4 regions of the Streptomyces sp. NPDC004111 genome follow, and region 1 is predicted to be linked to each of the others. Evidence: riboswitches for the same ligand, from Rfam matches in the RefSeq annotation. Region 1 holds a riboswitch; each other region holds the start of a gene.
What was found. Region 1 has a riboswitch for cobalamin ahead of ACFYVL_RS25930 (ribonucleoside-diphosphate reductase subunit alpha). Riboswitches for the same ligand answer to the same signal wherever they lie in the genome.
Positions count from the first base shown of each region.

Region 2: it holds a riboswitch for cobalamin, as region 1 does, so the genes downstream of both, ACFYVL_RS07750 (prenyltransferase/squalene oxidase repeat-containing protein) here and ACFYVL_RS25930 (ribonucleoside-diphosphate reductase subunit alpha) in region 1, are expected to answer to the same signal.
Region 3: it holds a riboswitch for cobalamin, as region 1 does, so the genes downstream of both, ACFYVL_RS03430 (ribonucleoside triphosphate reductase) here and ACFYVL_RS25930 (ribonucleoside-diphosphate reductase subunit alpha) in region 1, are expected to answer to the same signal.
Region 4: it holds a riboswitch for cobalamin, as region 1 does, so the genes downstream of both, ACFYVL_RS20370 (CoA-acylating methylmalonate-semialdehyde dehydrogenase) here and ACFYVL_RS25930 (ribonucleoside-diphosphate reductase subunit alpha) in region 1, are expected to answer to the same signal.

Region 1 is NZ_JBIAMU010000014.1:2,253-4,442, reverse strand. It holds gene ACFYVL_RS25935 (GNAT family N-acetyltransferase) at 37-537, shown strand; cobalamin riboswitch at 597-739, shown strand; gene ACFYVL_RS25930 (ribonucleoside-diphosphate reductase subunit alpha) at 882-2,190, shown strand, end outside.
Region 2 is NZ_JBIAMU010000003.1:160,037-162,226, reverse strand. It holds gene ACFYVL_RS07750 (prenyltransferase/squalene oxidase repeat-containing protein) at 1-1,250, opposite strand, end outside; cobalamin riboswitch at 1,437-1,583, opposite strand; cobalamin riboswitch at 1,647-1,721, shown strand; gene ACFYVL_RS07745 (hypothetical protein) at 1,870-2,190, shown strand, end outside.
Region 3 is NZ_JBIAMU010000001.1:767,726-769,915, reverse strand. It holds gene ACFYVL_RS03435 (NUDIX domain-containing protein) at 201-707, opposite strand; cobalamin riboswitch at 1,037-1,190, shown strand; gene ACFYVL_RS03430 (ribonucleoside triphosphate reductase) at 1,187-2,190, shown strand, end outside.
Region 4 is NZ_JBIAMU010000010.1:36,764-38,953, forward strand. It holds cobalamin riboswitch at 131-354, opposite strand; cobalamin riboswitch at 527-722, shown strand; gene ACFYVL_RS20370 (CoA-acylating methylmalonate-semialdehyde dehydrogenase) at 990-2,190, shown strand, end outside.

The DNA.
Region 1 (2,190 bases):
GGGACACCGGGCCTTCGCCGTTGCACACTCACCGGCATGGACATTCACATCCGCCCCGCCGAACCCGCCGAACACTCCGAAGTGGGCGACATCACCGCCCGCGCCTACCTCGACGACGGCCTCCTCTCCGGGGGCGCGCAGGACCCGTACCTCGGCGTACTGCGCGACGCCGCCTCCAGGGCCGCACAGGCCGAGCTGCTGGTCGCCGTCGACGCCGACGGCACCCTCCTGGGCACCGTCACCTACGCCCCCCAGGGCAGCCCCCTCCAGGACATCGCCGTCCCCGGCGAGGCCGAGTTCCGGATGCTCGCGGTCGCCCACGCGGGCCGCGGACGCGGGGCCGGCGAGAGCCTCGTACGGGCCTGCATCGCCCGCGCGAGGGCCGAGGAAGGGGTCGTACGGCTGGTGATGTCGACCCAGCCGGCGATGCGCGGCGCGCACCGGATCTACGAGCGCCTGGGCTTCGTACGGACCCCCGGCAGGGACTGGGAACCGGTGCCGGGACTGGGCCTCTTCACATACGAGAAGGCTCTCTAGAGCCTCTCCGGCGGCTCACGGCCGCGGCACGCGACACAACATGTGGTGGGTGCGCCACGAACCACCCCCCACATGTATGCTCGTCCTCGCTGTCGCCGCAGGGGAATCCGGTGCGAATCCGGAACTGTCCCGCAACGGTATGCCCTGTGCGCTTTTGCGTACCGCCAAAGTCCGAGGACCTGCCGACAGCGCGTCCGGTTCGACCGATCCGGACACCGATACGTCCGGGCCTCGCGGTAGGGCCAGTGGACGCCAGGCGACGTGCGCCCCCTGCCGGGCAGCCGTGCGCCCGCGCGCCCTCGTTCCCCCCGCAGGCACGGCGCCGAGCGAGGGAGAGCCCCCACGTGACCATCGCGCCAGTCGACCCGGCCACCGCCGAGCGGAGTCAGCCCCGCGGCCAGGAGCAGGACGGTCAGGACGCCCCCGGCACCGCCCTCCTGCGCACCCTGACCGACCTGACCGCCGACCTGCCCGACACCGACCCCGGCCGGGTCGCCGCCGCCGCCCTGCGCGGCCGCCACGCGGGCTCGGACGCCGCCGAACTGCGGGAGCTCGCCACCGAGTCCGCCGCCGGACTGATCTCCGAGGACCCGGCGTACTCCCGCCTCGCCGCCCGCCTCCTCACCCGCACCATCCGCGACGAGGCGGCCGGCCAGGGCGTCACCGCCTTCTCCGGCTCCGTCGCCGTCGGCCACCGCGAAGGGCTCATCGCGGACCGCACGGCGGACTTCGTCGCCCGGCACGCCCAGGCGCTCGACGCACTGATCGACCTGGCCGGCGACGACCGGTTCGAGTACTTCGGCCTGCGCACCGTCTACAGCCGCTACCTGCTGCGCCACCCGATCACCCGCAAGGTGATCGAGACCCCCCAGCACTTCATGCTGCGCGTGGCCTCCGGCCTGGCCGAGGACGACAGCGAGCGGGCGCTCGCCGAGGTCGCCTCGCTGTACCGCCTGATGAGCCGGCTGGACTACCTCCCCTCCTCCCCCACGCTCTTCAACTCCGGCACCCGCCACCCCCAGATGTCGTCCTGCTACCTCCTCGACTCCCCCCAGGACGAGCTGGACTCGATCTACGACCGCTACCACCAGGTCGCGCGGCTCTCCAAGCACGCGGGCGGCATCGGGCTCTCGTACTCCCGCATCCGCGCCCGCGGCTCCCTGATCCGCGGCACCAACGGCCACTCCAACGGCATCGTGCCGTTCCTCAAGACCCTCGACGCCTCCGTCGCCGCCGTGAACCAGGGCGGCCGGCGCAAGGGCGCCGCAGCGGTCTACCTGGAGACCTGGCACGCCGACATCGAGGAGTTCCTGGAACTCCGCGACAACACCGGCGAGGACGCCCGCCGCACCCACAACCTGAACCTCGCCCACTGGATCCCGGACGAGTTCATGCGCCGGGTGGACCAGGACGGCACCTGGTCGCTCTTCTCCCCCGCCGACGTCCCCGAGCTGGTGGACCTGTGGGGCGAGGAGTTCGACGCCGCCTACCGCGAGGCGGAGGCCGCCGGGCTCGCCAAGAAGTCGATGCCGGCCCGCGAGCTGTACGGCCGCATGATGCGCACCCTCGCGCAGACCGGCAACGGCTGGATGACGTTCAAGGACGCCTCCAACCGCACCGCCAACCAGACGGCGGAGCCGGGCCACACCGTGC
Region 2 (2,190 bases), on a different contig from region 1:
TTCAGGTACGAGCGGGCCTTCGCCACGGCGCCGTCCTGGCCGCCGACCGCCCGGAGCGCCGGCAGCACCTGGCCGGTGGTCCACGGCTCGGGTTCGCAGTTCTGGCCGGGGCGGATCAGGATGCTGGTGAACCCGCCGCTCTCGCACTGCATGTCCAGGATCCGCTTGACCGCGTCGGTGGGCGGGGCGATACCGGCCCGCTTCACGGCGAGAAGGCCGAGGGCCTGCCCGTCGGTGTACCCGGCGTTCGGGAAGTCGCCCTTGGCGGTGCAGCCGGGCGTGGGGGTACCGGAGTCGGGGCCCGCCGTGCACAGGTGCTTCACCAGGTCGCCGGCCAGGTCGTGGTCCGCGAAGGCGCGTGGGTCGCGCCCGGTGCTCACTGCCAGCAGGGCCAGCCGGGCGGCGGCGTTGGTGTCGGGAGCACGGCCGGTGCCCGCCGGGTAGGCGTAGGCGTCGGTGTTCCTCGCCAGGAACGCGACGACCTTGTCCAGGTCGGTGTCCTTGGGCTGTGCGGAGGCCAGCGCCAGGGCGACCTCCGTGGTGAACCCGGTGTTCGGCTCCTCGGCGCCCTCCTCCACGACGCGCTCGCCGTCGGTGAGCCTGCCCTTGAGCCACTTCACGGCCGGCTCCACGGCGACCCGGCCCGGCGGAACGGTGGGCGCGGGCGGGTCCGCGGGGTCCGGCGGCACCGTACCGCCGCCCTTGGCGCGGACCTCGTCCGGAGTGAACGAGGGCTGCCCCGTCGTCCCCCCGATGTCGGTGCCGCCGAACACCCACGCGTCGACGTCGCCAGGCCGAGGCGTGCGGGCCATGGCCCCGTACTGGCTGTACTTCCAGGTCTTCTCGCCCTGCGAGGCGTGCCAGTACGACCAGTACGCGGTGGCCTGCGGGGTGACCTCGCACGGCTCGTCCCGCGGGGTCGGGAACTGGGTGCCGGACTCGTTCTCCGCGTGACCGAGGCGGCAGATGAAGGCGGGGCCGTCCTTCTTGGTGCCGACGGTGCTGAACCCGGCAGCGTGCAACAGGTCGTACCCGGTGGCCGAGTCGACGCCGCAGCCGCGGACGACCTTCCCCTTCCAGGGGCGGAAGTCCACCACGACGATCGCGCCGGTGGTCGCCGTGCACTTCTCGACCGGGTCGGCGGAAGCGGCCGAGGACGTGCCGGTGACGTACACGGCGCCGCCGACCAGCACGAGGACGGCCGCCAGGAGCGTCGATGCGAAGGCGGACAGGAACGGGCCGCGCGGCACCGGCCCTGACCCGGGCGTGCGCGCCAACCGGCCACGGCGGTACGTGAATCGGCGTCCTGGCTCTGCTGCGGTCCCCACTGCGGCCCCTCGTGTCGGCCGAGCGGGCACATGCGTGGCGAAAGAGGTCCGGGAGGCGAGGAACGCCCAGGAAGGACCAGTCGAACCACGCCGTAGTCCGCGACGGCGTCTCGTTCATGACCCAGGGGCGGGCATTCCGGCTCACCCACGGCATGCCTGCGGCACGGTGGGTCCACGGTTGCGGGTCAGCGCCGGGATTCGACCGGCTTCCCCCGCTCTCCTGAGCGAATAGCAGCCGGAGTGAAGCACGGGCCGCGTGGGCACGTCAAGGTTCCCTGGAAGTTGCGGAGTTCGTGTAACGTCCTGCTCCGCCACGTGGGGGAACCCGGTGCGAATCCGGGGCTGACGCGCAGCGGTGTGGAACGGAAGCAGCCGTTCCGAGCCCGAATGCCCAGGTGGCAGGCCACATCACGTACAGCTGTACCTCGCGAACGGACGGCGGTCAGGACATTCCCGAGGGCCCCGACGGGTGCCGCGGCGGGGACGTGCATGCCCGGCGTCCTCCACCTCAGGAGCAGTCATGTCCCGTTCTCGTACCGCCATGTCCGCCAGCACGTCCGGCAGACCGAACACGCCCTCCTCGCCCGCGCGTCGATCCCGTAGGGCGGCCCTCGTCGTGCCCGTCGCCGCCCTCGGCGCGTTCGCCCTCACCGTGCTGCCGGCCGCCGCGACCGCGACACCCGCGCAGATCGCCACCTCCAAGGCCAACGGCGTCGGCTACCTCAAGTCGCTTCAGGGCGCGGACGGTTCGTACGCCGGCTCCGGGCTCTCCCACGAGTGGGCGTTCAGCGCCTTCGCGGCGGCGGGCACCGCCGCCGTCGACGTCACCCCCGGCGGCGACACCTCCAAGAACGCCCGCACC
Region 3 (2,190 bases), on a different contig from region 1:
CGGGGGAAAAGAGGTCCGCACACCGGTTACTCTGATCCGGTCGAACGCGGATCGAGGCCGGACGCGGAAACGCGACCGTCCCGCCGCCCTGGGAAGAGTGCCTCTCCGGTTCGACCAGAGCCCGGCATCAGCCCACCACCACCCTGATGCCGGGCTCGCCCCTTTCCACGAGCCGGATGCGGCGGGTGCGGCGGGCGGCCTCAGTGGTGCCAGGGCAGTCGCACCGGCTCGGCCGGTATCCGGCCCGCGACCAGATCGCGCGCCAGGCCGGACAGGCCGAGAGGGTGGATCCGCTCGGTGCTGGCGGCCAGTTCGTCGAGCGTCCACCAGCGGTGCCCGGCGTGGTATCGCAGTTCCTCGGCCCCCTGGCCGCTGACATCCACCTGGTGGCCCGTCACCCTGAGGTGGAAGAAGTTGTCCTGGAACATCCCCTCCGCCCAGCCGAGGTCGGCGTACCCGGCGGTCAGGGCGACCTTCGGCCCGACCGCCTCCGGGGTCACCGCGAGGCCGATCTCCTCGCGCAGTTCCCGGGCCGCCGCCTCGGCCTCGCTCTCGCCGTCCTCCAGCCCTCCCCCGGGCGCGCACCAGCCGTGGCCGCCGGCGGGCACGTCCGGGTCGACACGGAACTTCAGCAGCAGCAGACGGTCGGCGGCGTCGAAGAGCAGAACGCGGGCGGCACGGCGGGAGTACTTCTCCATCTCGGACATCCGGGCAGCCTAACGAGACGGCACGCGACGGCCACCGGGTTTACGGGACGGCCGGATCCCCGGGCACCGGGGCGGGGCGACGGCGGGACGGCGGCCGGCCCGCCCCGCCCCGGTACACCGGTACGGGGCTCGGAGTCGGGCCGCCCGGTCATGGCCGCGCTCGACCTGCTCGGGCGCCGCTGGACGCGTGGAGCCGGCGCTGGGCGCAGGAGACCGACCGCACCTGACCGGGCACGGCCTGCCCCCCCCTCGCCCGGGACGAAGGTCCTCACCTTCCGGGCCCAACGAACCCCCACATGTCGTACCGGGCGTGTCGGACCAGCACAAGATGTAGTGTCCTAAAGGTCGGTTCGGCGTCGGCGCACCCCTCGTGTGCGCGGCCGAGGAAACAGGGAATCCGGTGCGAATCCGGAGCTGCCCCGCAACGGTGTGGGCCCGCGGACGGGCCCGAGTCCGATACCTGCCGGCCCCGGCCGCGCATCCCGCGCGACCGCAGGCACACACCCCGGACGCCTCGTGGGAGGGCCGACGTGACGCAGATCGACGCCGTGGACTCGGTGACCGAGTACCTGGACCGCAGCGACTGGCGGGTCAACGCCAACGCGAACCAGGGCTACTCGCTCGGCGGACTCATCCTGAACACCGCGGGCAAGGTGGTCGCCAACTACTGGCTGGACCAGGTGTATCCCGAGGCCGTCGGCCGTGCCCACCGCGAGGGCGACCTGCACATCCACGACCTGGACATGCTGTCCGGCTACTGCGCGGGCTGGTCGCTGCGCACCCTGCTGACCGAGGGGTTCAACGGGGTCGCGGGGCAGATCGACTCCGCGCCGCCGCGGCACTTCTCCTCCGCCGTGGGACAGATCGTCAACTTCCTGGGCACCCTGCAGAACGAATGGGCCGGCGCCCAGGCGTTCAGCTCCTTCGACACGTACATGGCGCCGTTCGTGCGCCAGGACTCCATGTCGTACGCGCAGGTGCACCAGTGCGTGCAGGAGCTGGTGCACAACCTCAACGTGCCCTCGCGCTGGGGCACCCAGACGCCGTTCACCAACCTCACCTTCGACTGGACCTGCCCCGCCGACCTGCGCGACCAGGTGCCGGTGATCGGCGGCGTCGAGCTGGACTTCCGGTACGGGGAGCTCCAGGCCGAGATGGATCTGATCAACCGGGCGTACATCGAGGTGATGACGGCCGGTGACGCGGCGGGCCGGGTCTTCACCTTCCCGATCCCCACGTACAACATCACCCGGGACTTCCCCTGGGAGAGCGAGAACGCCACGCGGCTGTTCGCGATGACCGCGAAGTACGGACTGCCGTACTTCCAGAACTTCCTCAACTCCGGTCTTGAGCCCGGCATGGTCCGCTCGATGTGCTGCCGGCTCCAGCTCGACCTCACCGAACTGCTGAAGCGGGGGAACGGCCTGTTCGGCAGTGCCGAGCAGACCGGCTCGCTCGGCGTGGTCACCGTCAACTGCGCCCG
Region 4 (2,190 bases), on a different contig from region 1:
CCGGCGACGGGACGCGGACGCGAAGGGATGACGAAACCGGACGGAGTGTGCCGCGCGCGACGAGCGCGGTCCTCCGCCTGCTGTGTACGCCGACCCGCCCACGAGGTCACCGGGACATCCGCACGCGATCGGTCGCGTGCGGGCAACGGGCAGGTCTTCGGACTCGCGGGCACACCCACCGGAACTCCGGCGGATTCCTACTGGCCGTCGCTTCCCAGGTCCTGGCCGGACCCAGTGCGTATGACGGCGGTCGTTCCCGCTCACCGCTGCGGGGCAGTCCCGGATTCCCACCGGGTTCCCTCTTGCGACGCGCCTGCCTGGCGGACAGGGCGAACCAGCTGCACCGCACACAGTAGGCGCCGGAGCGGCTTTTGGGCACCACGGCTCGGATGCCGGACGGTGACATGGGACACCTGCGGCGATCCGGACGGCCAACACCTGTGTACAGGAGGGCAGTTGATCCGCGCGCGCGAGTGCGGCGGGCCGGGCGGGGGAGTCCCCGGGGAGGGGGTGGACTTACTAGGACGTCCAACTATATGTTCGTGGCACAAGGTCCGCGGTGCAGGGAAGCCGGTGTGAATCCGGCACGGTCCCGCCACTGTGACCGGGGAGTGTGCTGTCACCACTCGCCACTGACCGGGCCCCGCCAGGGGCGGTCGGGAAGGCGGGCGGCACACGGAGATCCGGGAGTCAGGATACCGGCCGCGGAACGTTCCGTGTTTTCCACGAGGATGGAGCAGACACGCATGGCACCGGTTTGTACCCACGGCCCCGGTGGTCCGGCGGAGCGCGCGCCACTCACCCCGCACTCGTAGGACTGCGGCACCCGTACCCGGCGTCCGGCCGCACGGCCCTCGCGCGCCCGGTCCCCCGTACGGGCGCCCCCGTCCGCTGTCCCACGACGCCCGCCGGCCCCGCACCCACCCGTGCGCCCCGTCGGCGGTCCGCCGTGCCCTCCCCGGATCCCACCTGACGAGAGCAGGCACCCCATGGTCCGTGAACTCGGCCACTTCACCGGCGGCAAGCACACCGCCGGCACCTCCGGCCTCTTCGGCGACGTCTACGACCCCAACACCGGCACGGTGCAGGCCCGCGTACCCCTCGCGGGCCGCGCCGACACCGAGGCGGCCGTCACCGACGCCGCCGACGCCCAGCGCGAATGGGCCGACTGGAACCCGCAGCGGCGCGCCCGCGTCCTGCTCCGCTTCCTCCAACTCGTCGACGAGGAACGCGACACGCTCGCCGCCCTGCTGTCGTCCGAGCACGGCAAGACCGTCGCCGACGCCCACGGAGACCTCCAACGCGGCCTGGAGGTCGTCGAGTTCGCCGCCGGGATCCCGCACCTGATCAAGGGCGAGTTCACCGACAACGCGGGCACCGGCATCGACGTCCACTCGCTGCGCTCCCCGCTCGGCGTCATCGCCGGAGTCACCCCCTTCAACTTCCCCGCGATGATCCCGCTCTGGCAGGCCGCCCCCGCCCTCGCCTGCGGAAACGCCTTCGTCCTCAAGCCGTCCGAGCGCGCCCCCTCGGTCCCGCTGCGGCTCGCCGAACTCTTCCTGGAGGCCGGCCTGCCGCCCGGCGTCCTCAATGTCGTCAACGGCGGCAAGGAAGCCGTCGACACCCTCCTGGAGGACCCCCGCGTCGCGGCCCTCGGCTTCGTCGGCTCCACCCCGGTCGCCGCCCACCTCTACGCCACCGCCGCCGCCCGCGGCAAGCGCGCCCAGTGCTTCGGCGGCGCCAAGAACCACATGGTCGTGATGCCGGACGCCGACCTCGACCAGGCCGTCGACGCCCTCGTCGGCGCCGGGTACGGCTCGGCGGGGGAGCGCTGCATGGCGATCTCGGTGGCCGTACCGGTCGGCGCGGAGACCGCCGACCGGCTGGTCGCCGCGCTCAAGGAGCGCGTCCAGGCCCTGCGGATCGGCCGCTCCGACGACCCGGAGGCCGACTTCGGCCCCCTCGTCAGCAGGGACGCCCAGGAGCGGGTGCGCCGCTACGTCGACATCGGCGTCGTGGAGGGCGCCGAACTCGTCGTCGACGGAAGGGACTTCACCCTTCCCGGCCACGAGAACGGCTTCTTCGCCGGAGCCTCCCTCTTCGACCGGGTCTCCCCGAAGATGCGGATCTACCGCGAGGAGATCTTCGGACCCGTGCTCTGCGTCGTACGCGCCCGGAACTACGAGGAGG